Regions from separate parts of the Bradyrhizobium sp. CCGB20 genome, predicted to be linked through region 1. Evidence: riboswitches for the same ligand, from Rfam matches in the RefSeq annotation. Region 1 holds a riboswitch; each other region holds the start of a gene.
What was found. A riboswitch is a leader RNA that binds a small molecule or an ion and turns the genes downstream of it on or off. The one in region 1 is predicted to bind cobalamin.

Region 1 (4,137 bases):
TTGAACTCCGAGTAACACATGTGGGTATGGATCTGCGTTGCATCGACGACGCCGGACGAGCATATGCGGAAGCTGTCCACTGCCCAGTCCAGATAAGGCTTCCACTCGGATCGGCGGAGCGGCAAACCTTCGCGAAGCGCAGCCTCATCGATTTGGATCATGGTTGCACCGGCCTTTTCGAGGTCGGCGACTTCGTCACGGATCGCGAGCGCGATCTGTCGGCAGGCCTCGCTGCGCGGAATGTCGTCACGGACGAACGACCAATTCAGGACCGTCACGGGCCCCGTAAGGATTGCCTTCATAGGCCTTTTGGTCAACGATTGCGCGTAGCTCCACCACCGAACGGTCATCGGCTTCGGCCGGGAGACGTCACCGAACAGGATCGGAGGGCGAACATAACGAGAGCCGTAAGACTGTACCCAACCGTGCTTGGTGAACACGAATCCGGAGAGCTGCTCAGCAAAATATTGGACCATATCGTTGCGCTCGAACTCGCCGTGGACGAGCACGTCGAGCCCGATGTCTTGCTGCCAGTGGACGGCGTGAGCCGTTTCCTTCTTCAGAAAGTGTTCATACTGTACGTCTGTCAACTTCCCACTGGCATGGGCCGCGCGGGCCTTGCGAACTTCGGTCGTCTGCGGGAATGATCCGATCGTCGTCGTGGGGAAAAGGGGCAGGCCGAATCGCTTGCGCTGAATTTCGGTCCGGCTCGCAAACGCGCTATTGCGGCGGCGCATATCATCGCCAATCGTGGCCGTCCGCTGCGCGACGGCCGTGTCATGGATTTTTGAGGATACTCGGCGAGCCGTTGCCGCAAGGTCTGATTCGGCAAGCGCGGCGACATTCTCATCGCCCGCAAGCGTTTTCGCCAAGGCCGCGAGTTCCCCGATCTTCTGAACCGAGAATGCAAGCCAGCTCTTCACGTCCAAATCGAGCTCGGTCTCGAGCTCAAGGTCGATGGGGACGTGTATGAGCGAACAGGAGGGCGCCAGCTGCAGGCGATCCTTGCCGAGCCTGGCAACGACGGGCTTGAGCCGGTCCACAAGCGCCGACAGGTTGGAACGCCACACGTTGCGACCATCAATCACGCCGAGCGAAATCATAAGGTCCGCGCGGGCGCCGAATTCAATCTGATTCAATTGTTGGGGAGCGCGAACAAGATCGACGTGCAGTCCGGCCACAGGCAGCTCCAGAGCGGTCGACAGATTGTCGCCGATCGCCCCGAAATAAGTTGCAACCATGACCTTAATGCCAGGTACGTCGTCGGCGAGACGCTTATAGGCGCGCTGGAGCGCATTCCGCGTGGTCTCGTCAAGATCAATCACAAGGCACGGCTCATCAAGCTGAATCCACTCGGCTCCGCGTTTCGCTAGTTCCTTGAGTACCTCAACATAGACCGGCAGGAGGCTATCGAGCAGCGAAATCGGATCAAAAGTCAGATCGGCGCCCTTGCCAAGCTTCAGGAAGGTGACTGGTCCTACCAGAACAGGACGCGTCTGATAGCCAAGGGCTTTCGCCTCCTCATATTCCTCGATCGGCTTTCGGGAGGAGAGCCTGAAGGTCTGACCTTGATGGAATTCGGGCACCATGTAGTGATAGTTCGTATCGAACCACTTGGTCATCTCCTGCGCGGCAGAGGGGCGGGCATCATCGGCGTGGCTGCAACTCGCTTCATGATCCTCGGTTTGCGAGCCGCGCGCCATAGCGAAATAAGTCTTCAGCGAAACCGGACCGCCGTCCCAGCCATACGCTTCCGGAATGGCACCAACCATGACGCTCGTGTCGAGAACCTGATCGTAGAGTGAAAAGTCATTTGACGGGATGACGGTGACGCCAAGCGAGTTCTGACGCGCCCAATTTGCGACACGAAGACCGGCTGCAGTTTCAAGAAGCTGCTGGTTGCTGATCTTACCGGCCCAGAAGCCTTCGAGTGCCTGCTTGAGTTCGCGGCGTGGCCCGATACGTGGCATGCCGAGTGTTGCGACAGGAAGTGAGAGAATAGACATAGCTTTAACCCCATTGTTGGGGGGCAGCCATGGCGGACGCAGCAGGAGGGCTGCGAAGCGCCTGCTGCTTTAGCGTACCACCGGACACCCCGCCCGTGGACGATTATGTTGTCGGGGCAGGTCTCCTGGCTCGCAGGTCATCGCCTACATCCGGTCTTCCCGAAGCGTCTGCTTCAGTGACACGTGTGAATGCAGGCTCGCCGCTTACAGGTGCGGGGGCAGCGCCGGCATTACTTCGATCCCGAAAGGATCCAGAGCGCACCGGCTTCCCTCTTAGCTCCAGATCAGGCGAGACTGAAGAACCTCGACGCCTTCGATTATCTGTAACCTAAGGATTACGTCAACCTCATGATCACCTTTTCCGCGGCATGCTGGCAGGTATGAGGTTCTTAAGTCCGTGGCAATCAATGGTGTAAACCTCTGCGCTTGCATCAGCCCGACGAGCTTGGCCGAAAAACGCTAACCTTGCGCCGTAACGTGTTTCCTAAGCCTTGTTCGCCCCGGAGCGCTGGGGGAAGGCCATATGATCGCGTCGCCGATGGTGTTGGACCTCCGACGCTGTGAGGACGGTAACACCGATCGAACAACTCTACTCTTGGGACTTCCGATCGCATGAGATTAGCACTGCGGCTCTTTAGCGCTGAGCTTCCCATCAGGATCGATCTCACGGGCCCTCTCTCATTCCTCTATCCACCCGACTGGTGTTTTTTTGCGCGTTCGGCGCTGAACGGAGCTGCAATTTCTGCATCAATTGGCCAGCGAGTAGTAAAGCCTATGCCTCAGTCAACTACCAATGTTAGCAATTGATCCAACTGACAGATTCGGTCAATCAATAGATAAGAAACCGTCACGCAGGCCAGACCTCACCTCTTCGAGACCCCGAAGCGCGCATAAATCGGCTCCTCGGGGTCACTCGGTTTTGACGGATTGGCGCTATGCTGTCCGCAACGTGGCGTTCGACAGGTTCTATCCCAGCTGAGTAGCTTGTTCTGGCGATCGAACCGCAGATCTCTCAATTTGGAGAGTGCCGCTGTGAATGCAATGATCGTCTCGGATAGTGTCATTCCTCGCGCCGACGTCATCAAACGCGCAGCGCGCATCGGCGCAGAAATTCGAAAGGTCAAGCTCTCGGGCGATCTGCCCGACCAAACGATCGCCGCCATCAATGAGCTGTTGCTCGAGCACAAGGTTGTCTTCTTTCGCGACCAAGGACATCTCGACGACGCCGAACAGGAGCGCTTTGCTCTTCGTTTCGGAAGTCTGGCGGCTCATCCGATGCGCGGTGCCATTAATGGAACAGCGTCGATCATCGAGCTTGATTCGGCTCGCGCCGGTAGCCGAGCCGACCTGTGGCACACGGATGGAACGTTCGTCGATGCCTACCCCAAGATAGCGGTGCTGCGCGGCATTGTGATGCCATCTTTCGGTGGCGATACAGTCTGGTCAAATGCCGTCACGGATTACCTCGACCTGGCACCGCCGCTGCAACGGCTTGCGGACAAGCTCTGGGCCGTCCACAGCAATGCATTCGACTACGCAATAATGCCCCGCGCCAGCGAGCTCGATAAGAAGCACTTGGACGAAGTCTTCACGAAAACGGTCTATCAGACGGAGCATCCTGTCGTGCGCGTCCACCCTGAGACCGGCGAACGCACGCTGGTGCTCGGCGCCCTAGTACAACGTTTTGTTGGCGTCCCAAAATACGACGGTCAGAAGCTGTTTGATCTGTTTCAGTCCCATATCACTGTGCCCGAAAACACTGTGCGCTGGAGCTGGAAGGAAGGTGATGTAGTGGTCTGGGACAATCGCGCCACGCAACATTACGCGGTGAATGATTACGGCGACCAGCATCGCGTCGTTCGTCGCGCCACAGTCGCAGGCGAGATACCCATCAGCATCGATGGTCAGAGCAGCGTAACCCGCATAACAGCGACCAAGAAGCCTGTGGCAAAGGTCGCTTAGCGGGTCTACAGGATGGATTGCCCGCAAAACAGGCAGGGCAGTCTCTGCTTAGTCCGCCTATCGCTGCATCATGCCAACGGTCATTGACCGCCGTGGTGCTAGCTCTCAGATTAGAAGACGCATCGATTCCTGAAAGGCCCCATTGGCTTGACCAGCTGTGGGATTGTAA
Region 2 (4,137 bases), 3.4 Mb from region 1:
TCTCCTTGCAGGATTTGTAGCACATTTTGCGGGTATGGGGTCAGTGCATCCGGGCTTTAGTGAAGGGCCTCCATGGGGTCTTCGGCCTCGGTCGGATCGCGCCGGTCGTATGCGGCGAGCCAGGCGAGAAGCAACGGCGCGCGCGGTTCCGCGGCCGCGAGCTGCCGCACGGTCACCCGAACTGCGGCGCGCGCAGTGCGGTCGGACGGAAGCGTCACGGTCTCAGGTCCCCGCCCCTTCGCGACGGCTCCGATTACGTTGCTTTTGAGCGCCGTCAGCTCCGGCAGCCCGTAGCGTTCGAGCAGGGCCTGGAAAGCTGCGTGCTGATCCGGCCGAAACGGGTGCTGGCGGCCGAGTTGATCGCGCAGCGGATGGGCCGGATAAAGATGCGCACAGGGGATCCAGCCATCAGGCAGCGGCTCGGTCGCAGCATGGGTGCGGCGATGCGCGAGCAGCTTTGGCAGGACGTGCGTGTGCGGACCATCAGGGCTTTTGCCGCCCGGTGGCGGGATCGGCTGGAACACTTCGGCCCGCCCGATCCGGCTGATGAAGACGCGATGCGGATTGGCGGCGAGGATGACCCGCATGGCATCGCTATCCGGCGCGAACACGGATTGCCCCGCACGGCTCCTGAGCGCGGCGACGACATCCGCCTCGCCGGTCCGGATGCAGGCGTCGATCTGCAATGCTCCAAGGCCAAGGTCGAACAGGATGCCGTTGCGATCCCGATGGCGCAGCGCTGCGCGATCAGGACCGATTTCCGTCAGCACCGTGCGGCCACTCATGATGCCCGCTTCATGCGGAAGACACATCGCGACGCGGTGACTCCAGCTTTCGGTGGTCGGCGATTCCGACGCGATGAGGCGCAGGTCGGGGTGGGAGGCGATGCGTATCCCACCCTTCTCCGTCACAACGCTGATCCCGTTGCGAGACCGCTCCGTGTCCAAGGCATCGCCGAGCTCGCGCGTGAACTCGGCAATGGCCCCGAACGTACCGATGCTCCAACCCGCCTCGGCATCGGCAAGCTGACCTGCAAGCAAGTCCATGATCGGATCGGCTGTCGTCATGAGATCGCTTCCTCCGGAGTCCCGCTATCTGACGTCGTAATTCGCAAGGCGAATGCCGCCATAGACGCCGAGTCCCGGCTGTAGAAAGCCTGTCGGATTTTGGTAGCGCACATTGGCGAGATTATCGACCCGGCCAAATACCTTGATCTGATCGGTGACCAGATATTCGGCGGCCACATTGACGACAGTGTAGGCCGGCGCCAGCAGACGCGGAATGCTGAAGTCGCGGTTGCCGTCCACGAAACTTCCGACGTGCAGCACGGTCGCGGACAGCGTGAGCGGATCGATCGGATTCCAGATGACATTCGCGCTCCACTTCTCCTTCGGACGCCTCAGCAGCTCCAGTCCCGCCGTCGCATCGACGGCGCGGGTAAAAGTGTAATCGGCACGAACGCGGAGCCGGTCGGTGATTGCGGCGGCGACGAAGCTTTCCGTGCCTTCCGTGATGGCCTTGCCGATATTCGTGTTGGTGCTCGTGAATGTCACGGGATCGAACGTGCTCTGGATCAGGTCCGTGATGTTGTTGCGGAAGTAGGTCGACCCGAAGCGAACGCGATCATTGAACAAGGGCTGCTCGAAGCCTGCGTCGTATCCAACGCTTTCTTCGGGTTTGAGGTTGGGATTCGCAAAGAAGAAGAACGCAGGAAAGCTGACGTAAAGCTGGTTGAGCGTTGGCGCCTTGAATCCCGTGCCGTAGCTTCCCCTGAACTTCGTGTCCGTGACCGGCACGATCACGGCTGACGTCAGGCGAAAGGTCGGGTGCTCGCCGAACCGCTCGTTGTCGTCCTGCCGGACATTGGCCGTGAAGAAGACGCGGTCCACGAACTGGGACTGCAACTCCACATATCCTGCCTTGTTGACGTTCTGGGCGGAGACCGTCGCCGTTTGCAGCGTTTCGGTCTCATGCTCGGCGCCGATGATGACATTGTTGTTGGGCGCGAGCCGTGTGGTGGTGTGCCAATCGTATTTGACCCGATCGCCGGTGGTGATGGTCGGCATCGCATCGCCCGGCGAAATGTTGTGGTTCCAGTGGTTGGTGTAGTTGACGCCGAAATAGCTCTTCATCCGGTCGTCGAGAACGGACCAGACCGCCTCGCCGCGCGTGAACAGCTGGTGCACGGTCTGCGTGCTTTGCGCGGCGGCGGGAAAGCTGGCAAGTGTTACGGGATCAAACGTGTCTCCCGTGAAGCGCAGCGTGGCGTCGGTGTAGCGCGCGACGCCATTGAGCGTCAGGTTTTCGCTGACATCGGCGCCGAGCTTGGTCGAATAGGTCATGTTGTCGTAGGAATTGCCGATCGCCTTCTGGCCCGGCGGCAGCAGTTCGACAGGCGTCACCGGCACGTCGCTTGCGCGAAAATGCGCGACGTTGAAGGCATAGTTGAAGTGGTCCTGTGACCCGCTCAGACCTGCCGTCTGATTGAACGTCCCGAACGAGCCTCCCTCGACCGAGCCGGTCGCGCGAGCGGGACCATCACCCTTTTTGGTCACGATGGAAATCACGCCCCCCAGCGCATCCGCGCCGTAGAGACCACCCTGCGGGCCGCGCAGGACTTCGATCTGCTGAATGTCGGAGGTCAACAACTGGCCGAAGTCGAACGATCGGTTCGGATTGCCGGGATCACTGACGTCGATACCGTCGATCAGGACCTTGGTGTGATTGGAGTTCGTTCCGCGCATGAAGACCGACGTCTGTCCGCCCGGTCCGCCGGTCTGGACGAGGTTGAGCCCGGGAACGGCGCTGAGCGCATCGGACGCAGTCCGGCGCTGATCGCGCTCCATATCCCCGGCGGTCAGGACGGTCATCGAGCTCGAGACCAGATTGGTCGGAGTGACAATGCCCGTTGGACTGACAACGACGGTTGGAAACAGATTGGCAGCGGATACACCGGCAACGGGGGGCGATACCGGCGGCTCCGGTCTCAGCGCTCGAACGACACGCCTGCGCTCGGGCTTGTCAGGCGCATGTCGTACGACCGGTGGCCTGGCCGTACGCTCGGATGGCCCGACCTCGACCGGGGGCAGCAGATTGGGCGATGCCGATTGTTGGGCGAACGCGGCGGAAGGATTGAACGAATACAGGAAAACAGACGTGAAGAGGCCGGCGCTGAGGCGCCTGGCGGCAGAGACAATACGGGACACTCTTGTAACCTCGGTATGACGTCAGTGGCACGTCACAGCGAACGAGGTTTCACGGAGCGATCGATTGCTCCGGTGAAGCTAATGTCTGTACTCCCCGACCGACATCTTCGCGTGTGACCACGGCTGACGGCAGGTCTCCTGGCTCGCGGGTCGATACCTTACGTCGCCTTCCCAGGACCGAGATTCCCAGTGGCATATGACGAAAGATTCACCGCTTACAGTTGCGGGGGCAGCCGCTGCATTGAGAATATCCCGGCGTTGGGACAATCCCGCACAACGTTCCCTTTTGATCTCCGTGAGGAGAACCGTCAGGTTCCAATTTACGGGTCGTTGGAGCGGTGAGTCAATCGGCTGATTGCATGATCGTCGCAGCACCGCGCGCAGGTTGACCTGGCGCAATCAGGTCGGCTCCCGCTGCTGACGCGTGCTGATCATCGCCCGCTCGCCGGCATCGACGAGCTGGCCGATGCCGGTGCGGCCCGTGAGCGCGCATCGGATGATGTGTTCGGCAACGGACCTGCGGAAGTCGTGGTCCTCGCCGACCGGGCGATTGCGGCAGACCCGATCCAGCGCCAGCTTCATGTTGATCCGTGTGCGGGTGTCGAAATGCTCGCTGATCATTCGCAGGACCTTGATGCGTTTGATGTCGGGCTAAAACTCCTGGCGGTCGGCCGGGTTCCAAAACGGCACCGGGCCTTTGCAGAACCGACTACGCCCGCCCTTGTCCTATCGTGACGGGCGGGCTACGCGCGCCCTCTGCGCTGTGACGGGCGGGCTATGCCCGCCCTCTTGGCCGCTGGGCCTGCGCCCAGGCCGCGGTGACGTCGCGCGGCGGGACGTCGATGCGCCGGATCGGGGTCAGCTCACCCGAGGCGGAGATGATGGCGGTCTCCTCGCGGCGGCAGCGCGGGCATACGAAGCGGACCTCGTG
Region 3 (4,137 bases), 1.6 Mb from region 1:
TGCCTCGGGCGGCGCCGCGATCTCGGTGCTGGCGCGTGACCTTGGCTCCAGCCTGGAAATCGTCGACGCCGGCACGCTGGCGCAGGAGGCGATGGCGGGAATCGTCATCGACAAGCCGCGCAGCGGCACGCGCGATTTCAGCGTGGAAGCTGCACTCACCGCTGCGGAGCTGGCATTCGCCTTCGAAGCCGGCCAGCGCGCCGTCGCGCGCGCGGAGGCCCATCAGCCCGATCTCCTGATCTTCGGCGAGATGGGCATCGGCAATACCACGACGGCGGCGGCGATTGCGGCGAGCCTGCTCGGCATGAGTGCCGAGGAGGTCGCGGGCAGCGGTACCGGCGTCGACGCGGCCGGCCGCGCGCACAAGGCGCGCGTGATCGACGCTGCGATCGCGCATCATGGCATCGCAAGTGCTCCGCCCGAAAAGATCCTGTGCGCCGTCGGCGGCCTCGAGATTGCGGCGATCTGCGGTGCCATCATTGCGGCCGCGCAGCGCCGCATCCCCGTGCTGATCGACGGCTTCATCGTATCGGTGGCAGCGCTTGCGGCCGTGCGGCTGAACCCGTCGTGCCAGCCGTTCCTGCTGCCGTCGCATCAATCGGCGGAGCAGGGGCACCGGCTGGTGCTGCGTGCCCTGAATGTGCAGCCGCTGATCAGCCTCGATCTCAGGCTCGGCGAAGGATCGGGGGCGGCCATCGCGCTGCCGCTGGTGCGGCTCGCGTGCAGCCTGCACAACGGCATGGCGACCTTCGCGCAGGCCAATGTGCCGGATCGCCCTGGCTGATCCGGCTCAAGCCGCGCGCTGATTGACGAAGACGACGCGCCAGCCGGTCGCGAGCCGATCGATCCGGGTCAGCGACAGCGGGTCGATCACGAAGCGCAGGGCCGCTTGGGGTGTCAGATCCAGTGCGATGCAGAGTGCGGCGCGGATCGTGCCGGAGTGCACGACGAGCGCTGCTGATCCGGCTCCGACCCGCGACAGACCCAGCCGGACGCGCGCGACCTGATCCTCGAAGCTTTCGCCGCCCGGCGGCCGTCCATGCGCCGGCGCACTCCAGAACTGCGCATAGGCCTCGCCACCGGTGGCGGCGAGCTCGTCATGGCGCCGGCCGGTCCAGTCGCCAAAATCCTGCTCGCTGAATTCGGTCAGTCGCACAGGTTCGAGCCCCAGCGCGCGCGCCGTCTCAACCGTGCGTCGTGCCGGGCTCGCAAAGCACGCAGCATCCCGCGGCAGTCTCTGCCGCAGCATCTCCAGTTGCGCGCGGTCGCCGAGATCGGCCGGCGCGTCGGCTGCGTGGATGGTCCCCGCGATGCCGTCGACGGGCGCATGACGTATCAGCCAGAGGAAGGTCTCGCCTTCCATGCTCGTCTCCAAGGAAGTTGGTCGCTGTGGCAATAACGCCGCAGCTTGTACATTGACTCTGTCTGGATCGTAATCCTAGATGCTCGCGACGGTTTCCCCGCGAGGGGATGAAAAGGGAATGCGGTGCGGGGAAATTGTCCCCAATGCCGCGGCTGCCCCCGCAACTGTAAGCGGCGAATCTTGCATCACGAGCCACTGGGTATCTCGGTCCCGGGAAGGCGACGCAAGGTATTGACCCGCGAGCCAGGAGACCTGCCGTCAGCCGTGGTCACACGCGAAGATGTCGGTCGGGGAGTACAGACATTCGGCTTCATCGGACGGCTGAAAGCCCAAAGATGGGACCTTGGTTCGCTGTGACGTGCCACTGACGTCATACCGAGGTTCCAAACCGTGTCTTCCATCCGTCTTGTACGACCGCGCCATTTCCTGCTCGCCTCCGCCGCGCTCACCTCGTTTGTATCCGCTGATATGCCCGCCGCCCTGGCGCAGCAGGCCCGTGAACCGCTGCCACCGGTCGAGGTGTCGCCCGCCCAACCCCGCAAGCAAGCGAAGCCAGCGAGTCGCGAAGCCCAGAGCGCACGCCGCGCGCCAACGCGCAGGTCCACTGCCGCGGCGGCCGCGTCCAAGCCTGTCGTGCCTGCCGCGACGGCGCAGACGCCGCTCAATACCAATGTGGTTGCCGAAAGCGCCTCGCGGCTCGGCCTGACCGTGCACGAAATCCCCGCAACCGTTGAAGTGATCTCGTCGGAGACCATGCGCGAGCAGGGCTATCGCACCGTGTCCGAGACGGCACAGGGCGCCGTCGGCGTCACGTCCGGCGACAATCCGGCCGAGCCCGCGGCGTTCTCGATGCGCGGCTTCACCAACAGCCAGATCAACACGCTCTACAATGGCATCAAGATCGGTCCGCAGAATATGACATCGCGGATCACGGACACGGCCAATCTCGAAGCCGTGGAATTCGTGAAAGGTCCGGCCTCAGTGATGTCGGGCGAAGGTGCTGCCGGCGGCGCGATCAATTTCGTCACCAAGACGCCGCATACGGGACCGGTCCGCAACGAAGCCGATTTTTCCTGGGACTCGCTGAATTCTTTTCGCGCGCACTACGGCTCCGGCGGCAGCACCAATGTGCAGGGCCTCGACTACCGCTTCGATATCAGCCGTTCCTCGCTCAACGGCTTTGCCGACGACACCAACACCAAGACGTTCGACGTGTCGGGCCAGCTCAACTACCGCATCTCCGACAGCCTCAAGATCTGGGGCGCGATCGAGTATCGCGAGGACCGCTCGAAGGCCTATTGGGGCGCGCCGCTGGTGCCGATCGCCTTCAGTGGCTCGCATGCGACGACGGGGATTGTCTCCGGAAATTATATCTCGAACTACAACAAAACAAATCTCGGCGCGGTCACCATCGACGACCGCACCTTCAACACCAATTACAACGTCCTCGACAATCGCAACGTCGCTCAGGAAGTGTGGCTGCGCGGCGGATTCGAGCTGAAGCTCGCGCCTGACCTGACGTTGAAGAGCCAGGCCTATGGCTACGGTGCGGAGCGCACGTGGTTCAACAACGAAGTTGAGGCGTTTAATTCCGGTACGAACCTGGTCGATCGCGAGCGCTTCTATGTGGCGCACAGTCAGCGACTGGTCGGCAATATCACCGACCTGACCTGGGACACGAATATTGCCGGCTTCGATAATCGGCTGGTCACGACGCTGTCGTCAAGCTACCTCGACTTTGTCAGGCCGGGCGCCGCGAACTTTCCCGGCGACTCCGTCTCGCTGGTCGATCCCGCCCGCGGCTATTACGGCCTGCTCACGACGCAACAGCAGATCGCCCGCATCGACAACGAGGCACTCTCGTTCGAGGACCGGCTGAAGCTCACGCGCACCTTCGCACTGATCGGCGGCCTGCGCGTCGAGCATATCGGGCTTGACCGCAATTCGACCGACTCCGCCGGCCTTGTGAAAGCAGGCTTCCCGTTTGCAACGGACTGGGCACCGGTGACGGGGCGCATCGGTTATACCTGGGAGGCCGTGCCCGGCATGACCTTCTTCAGCCAGTACGCCACCGGTGCCGACATCTCCGCCAACAACATTTTTCTGCTGGGACCGACCCAGCCGCTCGATCTGACGACGGCGCGGACCTACGAGACCGGCGTCAAGCATCTGTTCTGGGACAACAGGGCGGAGTGGTCGTTCTCGGCCTACGACATCGTGCGCAAGAACGTCTATGCGGCAGCCGGCGGCCAGACGCTCAACATTGCGGGACGGCAGGAGTCGAAGGGTGTGGAGCTTGCAGCCGCGGTGCGCCCGATCGAGCCGCTGCGTCTCTGGGGCAACATCGCCTATGTCGATGCGCGCTATGCCGACTACAATTTTGCCGGGGGATCGTTCTCCGGTAACACGCCGCCGAACGTGCCGCGCATCGTGGCCAATGCCGGCGCGTCGTACCGGTTCTTCACGCCCTGGCCGGTGGAGCTCGGCATCACCGGTCGCCATATCGGCGACCGCTACAACACGGATGCCAACGTCGTGACGATGAAGGCGTATACCGTCGCCGACGTCTATGCCTTCGTCGACATCCCCAGAACGGTGTTCAATGCGGTCGATCAGGCTCGCCTGGCCTTCCGCGTGCGCAACATCACCGACAAGCGCTACGCCATCTGGGGCGATCCGTTCTATCCCGACCAGATCCTTTTGGGCGCGCCGCGCACCTACGAGATCTCGGCCGCGTTCAAATGGTAGGATGCTGACCGCATGATGGGCGCGAT

Region 2: linked by a shared signal. The riboswitch ahead of NLM15_RS23500 (TonB-dependent siderophore receptor) and the one ahead of metE (5-methyltetrahydropteroyltriglutamate--homocysteine S-methyltransferase) in region 1 are both predicted to bind cobalamin.
Region 3: linked by a shared signal. The riboswitch ahead of NLM15_RS15260 (TonB-dependent receptor domain-containing protein) and the one ahead of metE (5-methyltetrahydropteroyltriglutamate--homocysteine S-methyltransferase) in region 1 are both predicted to bind cobalamin.

The regions. Positions count from the first base shown of each region.
Region 1 is NZ_JANADN010000001.1:1,674,526-1,678,662, forward strand. It holds gene metE (5-methyltetrahydropteroyltriglutamate--homocysteine S-methyltransferase) at 1-2,006, opposite strand, end outside; cobalamin riboswitch at 2,104-2,328, opposite strand; gene NLM15_RS07745 (TauD/TfdA dioxygenase family protein) at 3,039-3,968, shown strand.
Region 2 is NZ_JANADN010000001.1:5,082,462-5,086,598, forward strand. It holds gene NLM15_RS23495 (DUF6925 family protein) at 57-1,067, opposite strand; gene NLM15_RS23500 (TonB-dependent siderophore receptor) at 1,092-2,870, opposite strand; cobalamin riboswitch at 3,317-3,531, opposite strand; gene NLM15_RS23505 (hypothetical protein) at 3,606-3,827, opposite strand; gene NLM15_RS23510 (hypothetical protein) at 3,982-4,137, opposite strand, start outside.
Region 3 is NZ_JANADN010000001.1:3,324,521-3,328,657, forward strand. It holds gene cobT (nicotinate-nucleotide--dimethylbenzimidazole phosphoribosyltransferase) at 1-784, shown strand, start outside; gene NLM15_RS15255 (histidine phosphatase family protein) at 791-1,363, opposite strand; cobalamin riboswitch at 1,436-1,638, shown strand; gene NLM15_RS15260 (TonB-dependent receptor domain-containing protein) at 1,754-4,111, shown strand; gene NLM15_RS15265 (PepSY domain-containing protein) at 4,124-4,137, shown strand, end outside.